Regions from separate parts of the Gordonia sp. NPDC003504 genome, predicted to be linked through region 2. Evidence: riboswitches for the same ligand, from Rfam matches in the RefSeq annotation. Region 2 holds a riboswitch; the other holds the start of a gene.

Region 1 (5,012 bases), on a different contig from region 2:
AGTCCGGACTCGCCGACGACGTATGCGCTGCCGCCGGGGCGTTGGGTGTCCAGGAAACGGGCGGTGGCCAACGCCGAGGTCCAGATGGAATCCTCGGGAATGTCCAGGCCGGTGCGCAGGAGCCGGGCGCGCAGATCGCGGGGCGTGCGGATCGAATTGTTGGTCAGCACGGTGAACGGGATGCCGCCGTCACGGAGTTCGGCGATGAACGCATCGGCACCGGGGATCAGGTGGTCCTCACGGATGAGGACACCGTCCATGTCCATCAGGTAGGTCCAGGTCATGGCTCCACGCTACGTTGTTCTCGGCCGACGGTCGCACGCTTGCCCTATCCTCGTGGAGATGGAACTCGTGCGCGCGGTACCGATCCTGACAGTCGACGACCTCGACGAGGCCGTGACGATGTACACCTCGTTGCTGGGACTCGACGTCCTGATGAATCACGGATGGATTGCGACGCTGGGCAATTCGGATGCCGTCGGTGGTGCGGCACCGCAATTCTCGCTGATGACCACTGATGCGACCGCGCAAGTGAATCCGGTGGCGTCGCTGCAGGTACCCGACGTCGACGCCGCCTACGCGCAGGCGCTCGCCGACGGTGTGGAGATCGTCCACCCGCTCTCCGACGAGGAGTGGGGCGTACGGCGTTTCTTCTTCCGTGACGCCGACGGCAACGTGGTCAACGTGCTGTCTCACCGTCGGTAGCCGCACCGTCCGGCGCCGCACCGACCCGCCACAGCGGATTGACCGGCCCGTGGCCCGCGCCGAGGGGATAGGCGGCCGCGAGCCCGCGGGTCACCCAGTCCTTGGCGAATCCGACCGCATCCGGCACCGACCTGCCATGTGCGAGAGCACATACCGTCGCGGCTGCCAGGGTGTCGCCGGCGCCGTGATCGTGGCCGGTGTCGATGCGTTCGTGGGTGAACTCGAGGAACTGTTCACCGTCGAACAGGAGATCGGGGCTCTGCGCGCTGGTCCGCAGATGACCACCCTTGACCAACACCCAACGCGGGCCGAGTGCGTAAAGAGCGCGTGCCGCATCACGCTGGGTGGCGTCGTCGACGACCTCGATCCCGGTCAGCAATCGCACCTCGTCGAGGTTCGGCGTCACCAGCGTGGCAAGCGGAAACAGGTTGGTGCGCAACGTGTCCAGGGCCTCGGTGGCGAGCAGGGCGTCGCCGTGCATCGATGCGCTCACCGGATCGACCACCAGCGGGACGGGCGCGTCTCGCCCGATGCCGAGTTCGGTGCATGCGGCCACCACGGCGTCGATGATCGGCGCCGAGGCGAGCATGCCGGTCTTGACCGCCGACACCCCGATGTCGGAGACCACCGAGTGTATCTGGGCGGCAACGATACCCGGGTCGATCTCCTGGAACCCGCTGACGCCCACCGAGTTCTGCACGGTGACCGCGGTGACGGCAACGCATCCGTGCAGGCCCAACAGTGCGAAGGTGCGCAGATCGGCCTGAATACCAGCGCCGCCACCGGAATCCGAGCCGGCGACGGTCATCACCCGCGTCGGCGTGACCCCCGGCGGGGCGGTGGGCAGGGGGTGAGAGCTCACGGCGTGCTGCCCGCCTCGATGGGGAGGTAGATACGTCCGCCCGCGTCGGCGAATTCCGCTGACTTGGCGGCCATTTCGGCGGCGATCTTGCGGTCGATGTCCTCGGCGGTCACCAGATTGTTCTCCTCGGCGTAGGCGCGCACGTCCGCCGAGATCCGCATCGAGCAGAATTTGGGACCGCACATGGAGCAGAAGTGGGCGGTCTTGGCCGGCTCGGCGGGCAGGGTCTCGTCGTGGTACTCACGTGCGGTGTCCGGGTCGAGTGCCAGGTTGAACTGATCGTTCCAGCGGAACTCGAAGCGCGCCTTGGACAGTGCGTCGTCGCGCTCCTGTGCGCGCGGATGGCCCTTGGCCAGATCGGCGGAGTGTGCGGCGATCTTGTAGGTGATGACGCCGACCTTGACATCGTCACGGTTGGGCAGGCCCAGGTGCTCCTTCGGCGTGACATAACACAGCATGGCGGTGCCGGCCTGGGCGATCATCGCCGCACCGATCGCCGAGGTGATGTGGTCGTAGGCGGGTGCGATGTCGGTGGCGAGTGGGCCGAGGGTGTAGAACGGTGCCTCCTCGCACAGTTCCTCCTCCAGCCGCACGTTCTCGGCGATCTTGTGCATCGGCACGTGGCCCGGTCCCTCGATCATCACCTGCACGCCATGAGATTTCGCGATCGTGGTGAGTTCCCCAAGGGTCCGCAGTTCGGCGAACTGAGCCTCATCGTTCGCGTCGGCGATCGAGCCGGGACGCAGTCCGTCGCCGAGGGAGAAGGTGATGTCGTAGCGCCGGAAGATCTCGCACAGTTCGTCGAAGTGGGTGTAGAGGAATGATTCTTCGTGGTGGGCGAGGCACCAGGCGGCCATGATCGACCCACCGCGCGAGACGATGCCGGTGACGCGGCGGGCGGTCAGTGGCACGTACCGCAGCAGCACCCCGGCGTGCACGGTCATGTAGTCCACGCCCTGCTCGGCCTGCTCGATCACGGTGTCGCGGTAGATCTCCCACGTCAGCCTGGTCGGATCGCCCTTCACCTTCTCCAATGCCTGGTAGATCGGCACGGTACCGACGGGGACCGGCGAGTTGCGCAGAATCCATTCGCGGGTCATGTGGATGTCGGAGCCGGTGGAGAGGTCCATGATGGTGTCGGCGCCCCAGCGGGTGGCCCACACCATCTTCTCCACCTCCTCGGCGATGGAGCTGGTGACGGCCGAATTGCCGATGTTGGCATTGACTTTCACCGCGAAGGCCTTGCCGATGATCATCGGCTCCGACTCGGGGTGTCGATGGTTGACCGGGATCACCGCCCGGCCGGCGGCGACCTCACGGCGCACGAGTTCGACATCGACATCCTCGCGGGCGGCGATGAACCGCATCTCGTCGGTGACGATTCCCGCACGCGCCCAGGCCAACTGGGTCGAGGCGCCGTCGATCGGAGCGGGCCGCGTCCAGGAATCGCGGGTCGGTGGCAGCCCCTTCTCGACGTCGATGTCGGCGGCGTCGTCGGTGTAGGGGCCCGAGGTGTCGTAGACGTCGAGGTGCTCACCGTTGGTGAGGTGGATGCGGCGTTGCCCGACGCGCAGGCCGTCCACCTCGAGGTAGTGCTTGGTGCTGCCCTGGATCGGGCCGGTGGTCAGGATCGAGCCGTCGACGGTGTCGGTGGTGCGTGTGCGGTCGGCGGATACAGGTGTGCCCATAGTCTGTGTCTCCCTACGCCGGCATTACCCGGACAGGTTCGGGCGGTCGGCGACCGCCTGTCGCCATCTCAGCCCCCGGTACGTGGGAGCCCCCGCGTGTGAAGTTGTGCACCGACGATATGCATCGTCGTCGTACACGGATGAGCATACGCGGGTCGGGGTTCAACCGATCGACGTCGGGGTGGTGTGGCGCCGATGGGCCGGTGGATGGTGCGGGTGGCAGGGATGTGGAAGCGATTCGCAGACGCCTGGCCGAGGTGGCCGAACCGTAACGGATTCGTCCACAGGCCGTTGCGTTCACGTCACCCACCTACGGAACCGTAATGTAGTGTGTGACCGGAATCACAGAGAGTGATTCGCCGACAGGAAGGGGCGCCGGTCGGCAGGGGTTCGTCGTTCACCGGACCACGGCATAAGGGATATGGACACATGCAACGCAAACACCGGCATCGCCCGCCGCAGACGGCGCAGTCGATTCTTCAGCAGATCTCGCAGGTGGTGCACAACCCCGAGCGGGAGCGCTTCGAACTGTGGGTCGCCGGTGACCTCGTCGGAGTTCTCGGTTACTCGATCGACGACGTCGACGGGCAACGCACGGTGACGGTGCTGCACACCGTTCTGTACGACGAGTACACCGGACACGGCCTCGGAACCCGATTGACGCGGGGTGCGCTGGCCTACATTCGCGATCAGGGGGCGCGGGTGCGGCCGGTGTGTACCTTCACCAAGGATTTCCTGGACCAGCATCCCGGTGTTGTGCCGTTGGCGCCGGTGTAATCGTGCCGTTGGCGCCGGTGTAAAAGGTCCTGGTGGGCCCGCTCGCGGCGGCTCGCCTGTTTTGACTTAGGCTACCTGACCTCAAACCGCCGTCGAGGAAAGGGACGTCCGGCATGGCCGAGACCCAGCACAAGGCGCCGTCGAGGGGTATCCAGGGAGCGATCCTGAAGCTGCTCCGCGCCGACGACTACGAATTCACCGTCACCAGCAACGAGGTGATCACCGACCACTACATCCGCGTCGGATTCACCGGGGGCGGCCTGCTCGCCGACCGCCCGATCCATCCGACGATGTGGGTCCGGTTGTGGTTCGAGTCGAACGGTAAGGCGCATCAGCGGGGCTACACCCTCGCCGACGCGGACGCCGAGGCCGACACCTTCTTCATCGAATTCGCCATCCACGACGGCGCGGCCGCCCGCTGGGCTCAGGCCGCGCAGCCGGGGACGACCATCGGTGCCACGTTCATGGGATCGAAGTTCGCCATCCCGGAGCCGGCTCCCACCGGGTGGCTCATCGCGGGTGATCCGGCCTCGCTGCCGGCGATCAATTCGTTGCTCGACGCGCTGAGTGCGTCGTCGTCGCCGGAGGTGGCGGCCACGATCTGGTTCGAATTCGCGCACGACGACGACAAGGATCTGCCGATCCGGCTGCGGCCGCAGGACACCTTGCACTGGGTTCGCCGCGAGCGTGACGGTGCCGCCCTCGTCGACGCGGTGCGCGCCGCGGCCACCCCGTCCGCCGGCCAATTCGGTTGGGTCGCCTTGGATTCCACCAGCACTCGAGCCGTCGCCGGGGTGCTGCGCGAGGACTTCGGCCTCGGCAAGAAGGGCGTGAAGGCGCAGGCCTACTGGCGGCCGGAGGCCGATCCGTCCTGATTGCCTGCGGTTCGGTCTGGGCAACAGCGGGTTGGGAATCGCGAACAGACAGGTTAGCTTCTCCTTCAGCGGGTTCCGGGGGGTGGACTCCGGCTATGACGGGAC
Region 2 (5,012 bases):
AGCCAAGTGATTCGATCGTCATGCGAGAGCGCAAGACTCTCCCCGTGGCGACGCGCGGTAGCCAGCGCCGTGAGCGGGTCCATCTCAGCTTTTGACGTGCCTAGAGCAGCGTGCATCCTGCTCCACGATGGCGCGGTCTTATCGCCGTCTTCGAGGTGTACGAACTCATGGCGCAGACATTCGATTGCGCGGTAGCAATAGAAGGCGGTGTCAATCGAAAGCCGGAGAGCCATCCGCATGTCGGCAAGCGCGTGCCTCACGTTCGCGTTCTGGCCCACAGCTGCGAGGTACCTCCCGAGCAGTTCAGCTTCCACACGATCGCCCTCGACTCGGGCGAAGGCTGGCATCGTTGTGTTGCTACCCACGAACCCCTCTACGTCGGCTCTGCCCGTAGTCATCTCGATCTCTAGAGATGCAGCAAGGACAAATCCCAGAGAGAGTACGCCGCGAACCGACGCCTCGACTTCGTACCAGATGGGATTGAGCCAAACAGAGTCGTTCTCATTGCCACTGCCGATTTGGTAGTCATCCTCGAAGGTGACCCGGACGTTAAACGCGGACCGATTGAAGTACACCTCGACCTGTCGACTACCACTAGCCAACTTGATCGGGTGATCTAGCCGCCAGTTCCCTGCTTGCGGGTGGATGAGGCCAGTGAACACGATGTCGTGCTTGTGGCCCACGAGTCGACGACTCCCTTCACCACGACGGCTTCCGGGTCGATGTTGTGCAAATGTTGTGCAAGACAACGAAATATCGCTCTAACCTGGTGGTCCCGGCTGGGATCGAACCAGCGACCTCCCCGGTGTGAACGGGACGCTCTTCCACTGAGCCACGGGACCGTGTTCCGACGCTCTGGGGCGTCGGTGCACGAGCAGGAACAGTACACGCCCGTTGCCGGTTTACCCAAATCGCCTGACACCGACGACGACCAGCGACGCGTGGGCCGCCGACAGCAGCTGCGTTGTCCGCGACGTCCGTATCCAGAAACCCCTGGAACCCCATCATGCACACCCGCAACGGCGCCGACCCTGTGCCACAACTCCCCTGGACGCGACGCTGACCAGGCGATTTGGCATCGCCGTAACGTTCGGATAATGTTCTGTCCCGCATCGCGAGCACAATGGTCCACAAGATCGCTCGCGGGGCATGCGGATGTAGCGCAGCTGGTAGCGCATCACCTTGCCAAGGTGAGGGTCGCGGGTTCGAATCCCGTCATCCGCTCGGTGCGAGCAAGCTCGCCTCTGGTGGTGTGGCCGAGTGGTGAGGCAACGGCCTGCAAAGCCGTGCACACGGGTTCGATTCCCGTCGCCACCTCCAAGGGAGTCAATTTCCACGCCAATTTCATAGCCCGCGCGATTAGCTCAGTGGGAGAGCGCTTCCCTGACACGGAAGAGGTCACAAGTTCAATCCTTGTATCGCGCACCACGAGAACCCGCCGAACCGGCGGGTTTTTTCATTCCGAGGGCCCCACCGCGACGCCGTTGCCTGCGCATTTGGATTATCACCACGGCATCGAATATGGTTGCGCAGCACGTCGTAGCGGTTTCCGCGCGTGCCGTCATGCGGATGTAGCGCAGCTGGTAGCGCATCACCTTGCCAAGGTGAGGGTCGCGGGTTCGAATCCCGTCATCCGCTCGGTCAAAATTTCATATCCCGCGCGATTAGCTCAGTGGGAGAGCGCTTCCCTGACACGGAAGAGGTCACAAGTTCAATCCTTGTATCGCGCACGAGAGAAACCCACTCATCGCAGTGGGTTTCTTGCTGGGTCAGACGTGCCCCATCCGAGCGCGACCGACCCGAGAAGATCCCAGCCCACCCGCTACCCGAGATCAGTGATGACCATGGACCGCGCCGCCTTGCAGTACACCCTTGAATGGGTGACCACCCACGATGTTGCCGTCAGTGGAGCCGAGGTGATCACCGACCTGCTTCCCATCACCCGCCGCGTCGATGACATCCGCGCCCGCGACGAGGAACTCCGTGCCGCTGTTGCACGGATCGAATCCCGTCGCCTCGTCGGGGTCTGATCACCCGCCGACCTCCTCGCCGCACCGCACTGCGTCGGCCCGGCGGTCTCTGTCGACCGCTGCAGAAGGTCGCACGCAGAACGTGACACGAGAAGGTTGCATCCGTCGCGGCAATACGATTCGATGACCTACGACACGGGGTGCCGGCGTCCGGCCGGCTGAGAACACACCCGTCGAACCTGCTCCAGTTAGCACTGGCGAAGGGATGGTCTGAGAATGCCTGTGGCGTTGCCGTTTTCCCAACACGTCGTACTCGTCACCGGTGGAGCCCGCGGGCTCGGTGCCCACATCGTGCGGGCGGTCGCCGCTCAGGGAGCCCGCGTCGTCATCAACTACCGTCGCAGCGCCGATGCCGCGGCCGCACTCGCGGCAACGATCGGCACCAATGCCATCGCACTGCCCGCCGACGTCACTGACCGGGCGGCCGTAGCATCGCTGATCGAGAGCGCGGCAACCCATTTCGGCGATCCGATCACCGCGGTCGTCAACAATGCGCTGCCCGACTACTCGTTCAACGGCGACGCCCGATCCCACGCCGACGATCTGAGCGTCGACGAGCTCGACGTCCAATTCCGTGGTGTCGTCGGTGGCGCTCTCCACACGGTGCAGGCCGCACTCCCCGGGATGCGGGCAGCCGGCGGTGGCCGCATCATCAACATCGGCACCAACCTGGTCCAGAATCCCGTTGTCCCCTACCACGATTACACCGCAGCCAAAGCCGCGTTACTGGCGCTCACACGCACCCTGTCGGCCGATCTCGGCCCGGATGGCATCACGGTGAACATGGTCTCGGGCGGGCTGCTGCGCACCACCGACGCCAGTTCCGCCACGCCGCCCGAGGTGTTCGACGCCATCGCGGCCGCGACTCCGCTGCGGTCGGTGACCACGCCGGCCGAATTCGCCGACGCCGTCCTGTTCTTCCTCTCGCCGTGGTCGCGCGCGGTCACCGGGCAGAACCTGGTGGTCGACGGCGGACTGGTGAAGGACTGACGACACCGGGACGAGCCATGACATCCTCCGGGACCTGCCCCGGTGACCGCATCCAACCCGGTTACGACGCGCTCGCCGACGTGTACGCGACACGGTTTCCGACGGCATACGCGTCGCCGTTGGAACGGCACGCGATCAGCATGTTCATCGACGAGCTGCCCGAGTCGGGCGCGCACGTCGTCGATGTGGGTTGTGGGACAGGGCATGTCGCAAGCGATCTGAACGATCACGGCGTCGACGTCCGCGGCGTGGATCCTAGTGAGCAGATGCTGGCGCATGCACGCCGGGCATATCCACACCTTCGGTTCGATCTCGGCGACGCGTGGTTGGGCGACGTCGATCTCCACGCCACCGCCGGAATCATCTCCCGCTTCAGCCTGATTCATCTCCCGCCGGGCGATGTTCACGCGGTACTGGACGACTGGCATCGCCGGTTGCCCGCTGGTGCCATCCTCCTCGTCGCAATGCAGAGCAGTGACGAAGCCGGAGTGCACGAGTTCGACCATGCCGTCGCGCCTGCGTGGCGCTGGCATCCGGATGCGTTGACCGACAGCGCCGCTACCGCCGGCTTCACCGAGTCGTGGCGTCTTGTCAGCCGCCCCGACCTCGACAACCGCTTTCCGCACGTCCATCTCCTCCTCCGCCGAAGTCCTGCTCCGCCGAACCCCTCCCGCACCGACCGGTACACCGCGTCCCGAGCACGACGTCGGTAAGGTCACCGCATGAAGATCGAGGAGACGTTCTCCGACATCGCGGTGACCTTCGAGGCCATCGGTGCCGCGGCGATGATTCTCGGATTTGCCACGGCCGCGGTGCTCAGTGCCCGCTCGCTGCTGCGGCATGAAGGCGGCGCTGCCGCATTCTCCGTGCTGCGGACGACCTTGGGCGGTGCGATCCTGCTCGGCCTGGAGATCCTGGTCGCCGCCGACCTCATTCGGACCATCACTTCCAAACCGTCCCTCACCGATGCTGCGATCCTCGGGATGATCGTGCTGATCCGGACCATCTTGTCGATGTCCATCCAGATCGAGATCGAGGGAGTCCTTCCCTGGCGACGTGCGCTGCTCACCTCCGGCGGGCAGGTCGTCGGCGATGCCGTTGCCCGTGACGCACGCGCGGCCCGGGCCCACCGCGACGCCGACGAGTAGTGGTGATCGGCATCGATCGCGGCAATTCGGGACCAATGAATTCGGGACCAACGACGGTGTCCCTGTCGATCACTGGTGTCGTAACGTTGTATGCATGATCAACAATGTGAATGCCCCGGCCTGCGACAACCCCGACTGCACCTGCGGACCCAACTGCACGTGCGGAGAGAACTGCACCTGCGGCAAGAAGTAGCACGCCCATCCCCACTCCCCCTCGCGTGGCACGTCATGCGAGGGGTTATCTGTGCGAAGTGAGGCCCACATCATGACGGCACCCACCATCACGGTCGAGCGGGCTACGGACCCCGCGTCGGCCGTCGCCATTGCCGAGGTCGCCGCGGCCACCTTCCCGCTGGCATGTCCGCCCCACGCGCAACCCGACGACATCGCAGGTTTCATCCGGGCACATCTGTCCCCCGACAACTTCGCCGACTTCGTACGGTCCCCGGAATCCGACGTTTTCCTCGCGCGCACCGACGGCGGCGACCTCCTCGGCTACGCGCTCGTTCATCACCGGGATCCGTCGGATCCCGACGTCGCGGCCGCCGTCACGGCACGGCCCTGCTCGGAGATCTCGAAGATGTACGTGCTCCCCGACCACCACGGTCGCCTTCGCGCCGATCCCCCATCGCACCTGCTGATGCGTGCGGCAGTCGATCGGGCCCGACGCCGCGGCAGCGTGGTGGTCTGGCTCGGCGTCAATCAGGAAAACGTTCGGGCCCAACGTTTCTACGGCAAGTTCGGGTTCGCTCGGGCCGGTGTGAAGACCTTCGACCTGGGTGGCAGCATCGAACATGACTACGTGATGGCGTTGCCACTCGTCTGAGACACCACCGGCGCGGTG

What was found. Region 2 has a riboswitch for thiamine pyrophosphate ahead of ACWDPV_RS21615 (3-oxoacyl-ACP reductase). Riboswitches for the same ligand answer to the same signal wherever they lie in the genome.
Region 1: it holds a riboswitch for thiamine pyrophosphate, as region 2 does, so the genes downstream of both, thiC (phosphomethylpyrimidine synthase ThiC) here and ACWDPV_RS21615 (3-oxoacyl-ACP reductase) in region 2, are expected to answer to the same signal.

Annotation. Positions count from the first base shown of each region.
Region 1 is NZ_JBSFPC010000002.1:548,526-553,537, reverse strand. It holds gene ACWDPV_RS06780 (HAD-IIA family hydrolase) at 1-284, opposite strand, end outside; gene ACWDPV_RS06775 (VOC family protein) at 343-705, shown strand; gene thiD (bifunctional hydroxymethylpyrimidine kinase/phosphomethylpyrimidine kinase) at 680-1,513, opposite strand; gene thiC (phosphomethylpyrimidine synthase ThiC) at 1,564-3,255, opposite strand; TPP riboswitch at 3,249-3,361, opposite strand; gene ACWDPV_RS06760 (GNAT family N-acetyltransferase) at 3,685-4,032, shown strand; gene ACWDPV_RS06755 (siderophore-interacting protein) at 4,146-4,907, shown strand.
Region 2 is NZ_JBSFPC010000016.1:3,112-8,123, forward strand. It holds gene ACWDPV_RS21575 (hypothetical protein) at 1-683, opposite strand, end outside; tRNA gene ACWDPV_RS21580 (tRNA-Val) at 768-842, opposite strand; tRNA gene ACWDPV_RS21585 (tRNA-Gly) at 1,152-1,224, shown strand; tRNA gene ACWDPV_RS21590 (tRNA-Cys) at 1,247-1,320, shown strand; tRNA gene ACWDPV_RS21595 (tRNA-Val) at 1,354-1,428, shown strand; tRNA gene ACWDPV_RS21600 (tRNA-Gly) at 1,566-1,638, shown strand; tRNA gene ACWDPV_RS21605 (tRNA-Val) at 1,659-1,730, shown strand; gene ACWDPV_RS21610 (hypothetical protein) at 1,881-2,030, shown strand; TPP riboswitch at 2,157-2,253, shown strand; gene ACWDPV_RS21615 (3-oxoacyl-ACP reductase) at 2,247-3,020, shown strand; gene ACWDPV_RS21620 (class I SAM-dependent DNA methyltransferase) at 3,038-3,733, shown strand; gene ACWDPV_RS21625 (DUF1622 domain-containing protein) at 3,743-4,168, shown strand; gene ACWDPV_RS21630 (GNAT family N-acetyltransferase) at 4,434-4,994, shown strand; gene ACWDPV_RS21635 (hypothetical protein) at 4,967-5,012, opposite strand, start outside.